Regions from separate parts of the Gluconobacter sp. DsW_056 genome, predicted to be linked through region 2. Evidence: predicted binding sites of a transcription regulator. Region 2 holds the regulator's gene; the other holds the start of a gene.

The links. Region 2 encodes HrcA, which represses chaperone genes, less so after heat shock. Its sites were predicted from a motif close to GTTNGCACTCNCNNNNNGNGAGTGCNAAC; they were not measured.
Region 1: the regulator HrcA is predicted to act here: its motif matches at 2,259-2,287, upstream of groES (co-chaperone GroES).

The regions. Positions count from the first base shown of each region.
Region 1 is NZ_JOPF01000009.1:52,194-56,161, reverse strand. It holds gene HK22_RS07440 (S-methyl-5'-thioadenosine phosphorylase) at 1-851, shown strand, start outside; gene HK22_RS07435 (hypothetical protein) at 904-1,167, opposite strand; gene HK22_RS07430 (dienelactone hydrolase family protein) at 1,274-1,984, opposite strand; gene HK22_RS07425 (DUF4169 family protein) at 2,027-2,233, shown strand; gene groES (co-chaperone GroES) at 2,363-2,653, shown strand; gene groL (chaperonin GroEL) at 2,704-3,968, shown strand, end outside.
Region 2 is NZ_JOPF01000006.1:29,986-33,953, reverse strand. It holds gene rdgB (RdgB/HAM1 family non-canonical purine NTP pyrophosphatase) at 155-751, opposite strand; gene rph (ribonuclease PH) at 751-1,473, opposite strand; gene hrcA (heat-inducible transcriptional repressor HrcA) at 1,557-2,627, shown strand; gene HK22_RS05305 (penicillin-binding protein 1A) at 2,735-3,968, shown strand, end outside.

The sequences.
Region 1 (3,968 bases), on a different contig from region 2:
TCGGTGGTTCGGGGCTGTATGACATCGACGGACTCGAAAACAAGGAATGGCGCCGGGTTGAAACGCCCTGGGGCGAGCCGTCCGACGAACTGCTGTTCGGGACGTTCGAGGGCGTGCAGTGCGTATTCCTGCCGCGTCACGGGCGGGGTCATCCCATTCCGCCGTCACGCCTGAATTTCCGCGCCAATATCGATGCGCTCAAGCGCGCTGGCGTGACGGATATTCTGTCACTTTCGGCTGTGGGTTCGCTCAAGGAAGAGCTGCCGCCGGGACATTTCGTGCTGGTGGACCAGTTCATTGACCGCAGCTTCGCACGTGAGAAGAGCTTCTTCGACACGGGCTGCGTGGCGCATGTCGGCATGGCGGACCCGGTTTCGGCACGCGTGCTGGATGTGGTGCAAGATGAAGCAGCTACGCTTGGTATTCCGTTCACACGGGGCGGGACGTATCTGGTGATGGAGGGGCCACAGTTCTCCACGCGTGCCGAGAGCGAGCTGTACCGGTCCTGGGGCTGTTCGGTTGTGGGCATGACGAACATGCCGGAAGCCAAGCTCGCACGCGAAGCGGAGATGAACTACGCGACCGTTGCAATGGTCACGGATTTCGACTGCTGGCACACCGAACATGACAGCGTGACGGTTGAGGCTGTCGTGAAGGTCATGACGGGGAATGCCGAAAATGCGCGCCGTCTTGTGAAGGCGGTCATTCCGGTGCTGGGCAAGAAGCGCGCTGTGGATCTGACGGCCGAGCGGGCGCTGGATCATGCGATCATTACGGCTCCGGCTGCACGCGATCCGAAGCTTGTGGCCAAGCTCGATGCCGTGGCCGGGCGTGTTCTGAAGCAGGGCTGAGGCTCTGCTGAACGCCGCGCCTGCGTGAAGCGGGCGCGGCGGATGTCATGGATCAGTCGAAATTATGGTTCGGGTCTGCGTTCAGGTCGATGCCTGCACGGGCATCGTCGATTTCAACGCCGTCCAGTTCCACCGGCGGCAGATCCTTGACTGGGGTGCCCTGCGGCACGCCTTTGATGGCTATCAGGTCGGCGGCTTTTTCGAGATAGCCTTCGGGGCCGCAGTCCGGTTTGCCATCGGCTTCCCACAGAAGGCGCGCTTCGTGACGAATCGCGGCATCGTGCTTGGGGGCGTCTTTGAGCGGGTTGATGCTCATCTTGAAACTCCTGTCTGATCCGGTGCGGTATTCGCCGGGCCTGTCGTCATTATAGGCCCCTTCCACGGTTTTGCGACAGTCTGTGTCATCGTGTCGGGGGTGCGATTCATGAGAGATGTGTTTTCAGAAATTCGACGCTGCGGGACCAGGCGAGATCACGGGCGTCGCGGTTGAAGCTCGGGCGCTCGGGGCAGCCGAAACCGTGACCAGCGTCGTCGTAGACATATTCCTCGATCTCGGGACGGGCATCGCGGATCTTCTGGATTTCGGTATGCGGGATGGAGGAATCTTCGCCGCCGAAATGCAGTTCGACCGGACAATACGGTGCGGTTTCGACATGGTTGCCGATGCTGCCCCCATACCAGCTTACAGCAGCGTCCACGTCATGGGTCTGGGTCGCCGTCAGCCAGGCGAGCAGGCCACCCCAGCAGAAGCCGATGATGCCGACTTTTTCGTGCCCTGCGTCGTGCAGGGCTTTCGCGCAGGCGGCGATGTCGGCGAGCGTCTTTTCGGACGGGATCTGGCTGCGGAGTTCAAGACCTTCCGTCACGCCGGCCTGTGAGTAAGGCAGAACGACGTTGGATTTTGCCCGGTCGAAAACCGCTGGAGCGATGACGTGGAAACCCTCGGCCGCGAAGTCGTTGCAGACATTGCGGATATGGTCGGTGAGGCCGAAAATCTCCTGTAAGACAATAAGGGCGAGGGGCGACTCCGCCGAGCCGGATTCCCAGGCACCGAAGCTGTGGCCGTCCGTAGCCGTCAGCTTGACCATCTGGCCTGTCACGGGGGTTTTCTTGTCCGTTGGGCTGTGTTTCATGTCTGTATATCCAGTCCTGTCATGCCCGAAAGGCCATGAGCCATGAGCGACGTCATCAATCTCCGCCGGGAACGCAAACGCCGCAAGGGTGCCGAGGATGCAAAGGCCGCGGATGCGAACCGCCGTCTGCATGGGCGGACCAAGGGACAGAAAATGACGGAAAACATGGAAAAACAACGGTTGAAAAACCTGCTCGACGGGCGAAAAATTTCTTCTGGCCTGTCGGGGAACCACAGCGAGAAACCTTGACGGAAACGGGTTGGGCGCTTATGTCATTGGCACTCTCCATGTGAGAGTGCCAAATGCACTGCAGTCATTGAGTGCAGCAACCCGGCCATGCTGCTTTGTACAAGGGTATGGCCTAAAATGGAGCGATCCATGACGAAGTTTCGTCCCCTTCATGACCGCGTGGTGGTCCGTCGCCTGACGGGCGAAGAGAAGACCGCCGGCGGCATCATCATTCCTGACACCGCCAAGGACAAGCCGACCGAAGGCGAAGTCGTTTCTGTCGGCCCGGGTGCCCGCAACGAGCAGGGCCAGATCGTGGCTCTGGACGTCAAGGCTGGTGACAAGGTGCTGTTCGGCAAGTGGTCCGGCACCGAGGTCAAGATCGACGGCGAAGAGCTGCTGATCATGAAAGAGAGCGACATCATGGGTGTGATCGGCTGAACAGCCGTCCCCGTTTCCTCTCGTAAAAACCTCATTCAGGAGTAAGAATTATGGCTGCCAAGGACGTAAAGTTCGGCGCTGATGCCCGCGAGCGTATGCTGCGTGGCGTTGATATCCTCGCAAATGCCGTCAAGGTAACGCTGGGCCCGAAGGGTCGTAACGTTGTTCTCGACAAGAGCTTTGGCGCACCGCGCATCACCAAGGACGGTGTGTCGGTTGCCAAGGAAATCGAACTGGCTGACAAGTTCGAGAACATGGGCGCCCAGATGGTCCGTGAAGTCGCGTCCAAGACGAACGACATCGCAGGCGACGGCACCACGACCGCAACCGTGCTGGCCCAGGCCATCATCCGTGAGGGCGCCAAGGCTGTTGCCGCTGGCATGAACCCGATGGATCTGAAGCGCGGCATCGACAAGGCTGTCGGCGTTGTTGTTGAAGAGCTCAAGAACAACACCAAGAAGATCACATCTCCGGAAGAGATCGCCCAGGTCGGAACGATTTCCGCCAACGGCGAGACCGAAATCGGCGAGATGATCGCTTCTGCCATGCAGAAGGTTGGTTCTGAAGGCGTCATCACGGTGGAAGAGGCCAAGGGCCTGCACACCGAACTCGACGTTGTCGAGGGTATGCAGTTCGATCGTGGCTACATCTCCCCGTACTTCGTGACGAACCCGGAGAAGATGACGGCTGATCTCGACAGCCCGTACATCCTCATCCACGAAAAGAAGCTGTCCTCGCTTCAGCCGATGCTTCCGCTTCTCGAAAGCGTTGTGCAGTCCGGCCGTCCGCTGGTGATCATCGCCGAAGACGTCGATGGTGAAGCCCTTGCCACGCTGGTCGTGAACAAGCTGCGTGGTGGCCTGAAGATCGCTGCCGTCAAGGCTCCGGGCTTCGGTGACCGTCGCAAGGCCATGCTGGAAGACATTGCCATCCTGACGGGCGGCCAGGTAATTTCCGAAGACATCGGAATCAAGCTGGAATCCGTCACGCTCGAAATGCTGGGTCGCGCCAAGAAGATCCACATCGAGAAGGAAAACACCACGATCGTCGAGGGTGCTGGCAACAGCGACGACATCAAGGGCCGTTGCAACCAGATCCGTGCGCAGGTCGAGGAAACGACGTCTGACTACGATCGCGAAAAGCTCCAGGAGCGTCTGGCAAAGCTGGCTGGTGGCGTTGCTGTCATCCGCGTCGGTGGCAGCACCGAGGTCGAGGTGAAGGAGCGCAAGGATCGCGTTGACGATGCCCTGCACGCAACCCGTGCTGCCGTTGAAGAAGGCATCGTTCCGGGTGGTGGCACGGCTCTGGCCCGCGC
Region 2 (3,968 bases):
TCAGGTCCGTTCAGGGTAACATGGATCAAAAAAATTGGGGTAATTTTTTATTTCCATGTAATGAATAATTCTATGTTTCTTTTTTCAAATAACTCTCTTTGAGGAGAATGAAAACCCGGAATTTTCTTTTGAAAAGACCGGGTTTTTCCAGTCATCAGGCGATGAAATTCTTCAGGAATTGCTCCAGCGCCCGGCCGCGATGACTGAGGGCATTTTTCTCGGCCTCCGTCATTTCCGCAAAGGTCCGATTTCCGCCTTCCGGTACGAACATCGGATCATAACCGTGTCCATGGGCGCCCCGTGGAGGCCAGACGACCGTACCGTGACATTCACCCTGCACGGTCCGCGTTTCGCCATCCGGCCAGGCCAGACACAGGGCCGCGACGAAAAAGGCCCGGTGATCGGCACTGTCGCCCATCTCCCTATGTACGCGGTCCATTGCGATCTGCATGTCTTTGGTCGGGCCGCCCCAGCGCGCGGAATAGACGCCCGGACGGTTGTCCAGCGCCGCGACGCAGAAGCCGGAATCATCGGCCAGCGCGGGCAGTCCGGAGGCCCTGGCCGCGGCTAGGGCCTTGATGGCGGCGTTGCCTGTGAAGGTCTCTTCCGTCTCTTCGGGTTCCGGGAGGTTCAGTTCGGCTGCCGAGATGACGGTGATCCCGCTCTCGGCCAGCAGGGTGGAAAATTCGCGCAGCTTGCCGGCATTATGGCTGGCCAGAACGATTTTCGAACCGCGGGACAATGTCCGCATCATGCAGTCTCCAGTACGTGATTCTGGGCGTCGAACAGTCGGGCCGTGCCGAGCTTCGCCAGTCTGAGGAGTTCGAAAAATTCGCTCTCCTGAAACGGCTTGTCCTCGGCGGTCCCCTGAATTTCGATGATGCCACCATCCGCCGTCAGAACGAAATTCGTATCGGCCTGCGCGCTGCTGTCTTCAATATAGTCCAGATCCAGCACGGCTCCGGCCTCTGTCAGCCCGCACGAGACTGCCGCGACCTGAGCCGTGAGAGCCTGTGAGCGCTTGATTGTCTTCAGCGCGATCGCCAGCGCCACCCAGGCGCCCGTGATGGAGGCGCAGCGCGTGCCGCCATCCGCGTTCAGGACGTCGCAGTCGAGCGTGATGGTCCGCTCTCCCAGCTTTTTCAGATCCACACAGGCCCGGAGCGAGCGTGCGATCAGCCGCTGGATTTCCTGCGTGCGGCCGGACTGCTTGCCTTTGGCCGCCTCGCGCTGGCCGCGATTATGCGTCGCCCGGGGGAGCATTCCGTATTCGGCCGTGATCCAGCCCTGCCCCCTGTTGCGCAGGAACGCCGGAACACGCTCCTCGACCGTGGCCGTGCACAGGACTTCCGTGCCGCCCACACGGATGAGTGCGGAGCCTTCGGCATGGCGGGCAAAGCCTGTTTCGATTGAAACAATGCGGTTTTCGTCCGGCGCCCGCCCGGATGGACGCTTGCGTGCGGTGTCAGTCATGTCAAAAAAGATCCCGTGGAAGAATATGTCCCGCCTCTAGCGCGTTTGACGCAGACCCATCCAGCCCCGACAGTGGGTTTACCATGATGCGACCACAGCCTCCCCTGTTCCGCCCTTCCATCCCGATGCCGCACGGTCTGGGAGATCGTGAAGCCGCGATTTTGCGTGAAATCGTTGAGGAATATGTCGAAACGGGTGAGCCCATCGGCAGCCAGACGCTGGCCCAGCGCCTGCAACCGGCGCTGTCTTCGGCCACGATCCGCAATGTCATGGCGGATCTGGCGCGGGCCGGGCTGCTGTTCAGCCCGCATGTTTCAGCCGGGCGTCTGCCGACCGAAAAGGGCGTGCGCCTGTTTGTGGATGGCCTGCTCCAGTTCGGCACCCTGACGGAAGAAGACCGCGCCAGCATCGACAGCCGGCTCGATATTCACGGGCGGTCCTATCAGGATATCCTGTCTGAAGCGTCGTCCCTTCTGTCGGGCCTGTCTTCCGCTGCCGGACTGGTGCTCGCGCCGAAATCGGATGCCGCGCTCAAGCATATCGAGTTCGTAGCACTTGGTCCGGGGCGGGTTCTGGTCATTCTGGTGGGTTCGGACGGGCAGGTGGAGAACCGCATCATCGAGACCCCGCCCGGCGTGCCGCCTTCCGCTCTTGTCGAGGCCGGAAACTACCTGAACGCCCGTCTTGGTGACCTGACGCTCGGCACGCTGCGCGAGCGGGTCCGGAGCGAAATGGATGCCAGCCGCCATGAACTCGATGCCCTGACGGCCAGTGTGATCGAAAGCGGTCTTGCGACGTGGGACGCCGATGGAGGGACGCTGTTCGTGAAAGGGCAGGGGAAGCTGCTGGCCGACATCACGGAAATCGAGCGCCTGACGACGATCCGCATGCTGTTCGACCATCTGGAGACACAGGAGACCATGCTTCAACTGCTGCAACTGGCGGATGCGTCCGAAGGGGTGCGGATCTATATCGGGCGTGAAAGCGGGATGTTCGGGATGTCGGGCGTGTCTATGATCGTGGCGCCTGCCCGCAACGAAGCCCAGAAAATCGTGGGGGCGATTGGCGTGATCGGCCCGACCCGTCTGAATTACGGGCGGATCGTGCCTGTTGTGGACTACACCGCGCGGATGGTGGGTCGCCTGCTTGGCTGAGGGCTTCTGAACGTTTCGGAATAATGGTCCAGGGGTTACGCCTCTTTCATGAAATGACCTTTTTAGACGGGGCGACGAAAGGGGCGGAATAATGCTATGCAGGGGGCATGACGCGACGCTCTTTCCGCTCCCGTAGCCACCAGGGTTCTGGTAACCCTCAAGGTCCGGGCGCCACGCCACCACGCCCTCCCCGTTTCCGCCGCTACCGGCAGTCCCTGGCGATCATCGCCGGTGTGGGGCTTGTAGGCGTGGCCGGGGCGGGCGTTCTGGGCTGGACGACCTATGCCAAGCTGGTGGCGGATCTGCCCAGCGTGGACAGCCTGCGCGCCTATCAGCCGCCCACCGTCAGCCGCATCTATGCTGCCGATGACCGTCTGATGGCCGAGCTGGCGAACGAACGCCGGATCTTCGTGCCGATCAACGCCATCCCCGAGCGCGTGAAGAATGCCTTCATCGCTACGGAAGACCATAATTTCTACACCCATGGCGGTGTGGATTTCATGGCGATCGGCCGTGCGGGCCTGACGGACATTTTTGCGCGTCATGGCCGCCGTCCGCTGGGTGCTTCGACCATCACCCAGCAGGTGGCGAAGGTCATGCTGCTCAACAGCAACGTCGTGAGCCTCGATCGCAAGATCAAGGAAGCCCTGCTCGCCATGAAAATGGAGCAGGTGCTGTCCAAGGACAAAATTCTCGAAATCTACCTGAACGGCATCTATCTCGGGAACGGTGCCTATGGTGTCGCCGCGGCCGCGCAGAGCTATTTCAACAAGCCGCTCGACCAGCTCGACGATGCCGAAGCCGCCTCTCTGGCAGCACTTCCCAAATCGCCCACGAACTACAATCCGTTCCTGCATCCGCAGGCCGCGATGGGCCGTCGCAACCTTGTGCTGGACCTGATGGTTGAAGCAGGCGTTCTGACCCGTGAGCAGGCCGATCAGGAAAAGCAGGAGCCGCTGGTCCCGCAGCAGAAGCAGCGCTTTGGGCCTTTGCCGGATTCCGAATGGTTCGGCGAGGAAGTCCGCCGTCAGCTTATCGCCCAGTATGGTCAGGACCGCGCGGCGCAGGGTGGTCTGGAGGTCCATACCAGTCTCGACCAGAACCTTCAGACCACCGAGACGCGCCTGCTGCATGAAGGGCTGATGAATTACGACCGCGCCCATAGTGGCTGGCGGGGGCCGTTGCGCAACCTGTCGGACATTCAGGATGATGGCTGGGAGAGCGCGCTCGATCATGTCACGCCGCCCGGCGGGATGCTGCGCGAGTGGCGTCTGGCGGTTGTGCTGCCGGGTGGCACGCATGTCGGCTGGATCGAGGAAGGCAGCCCCCGCAAAGGCGCGC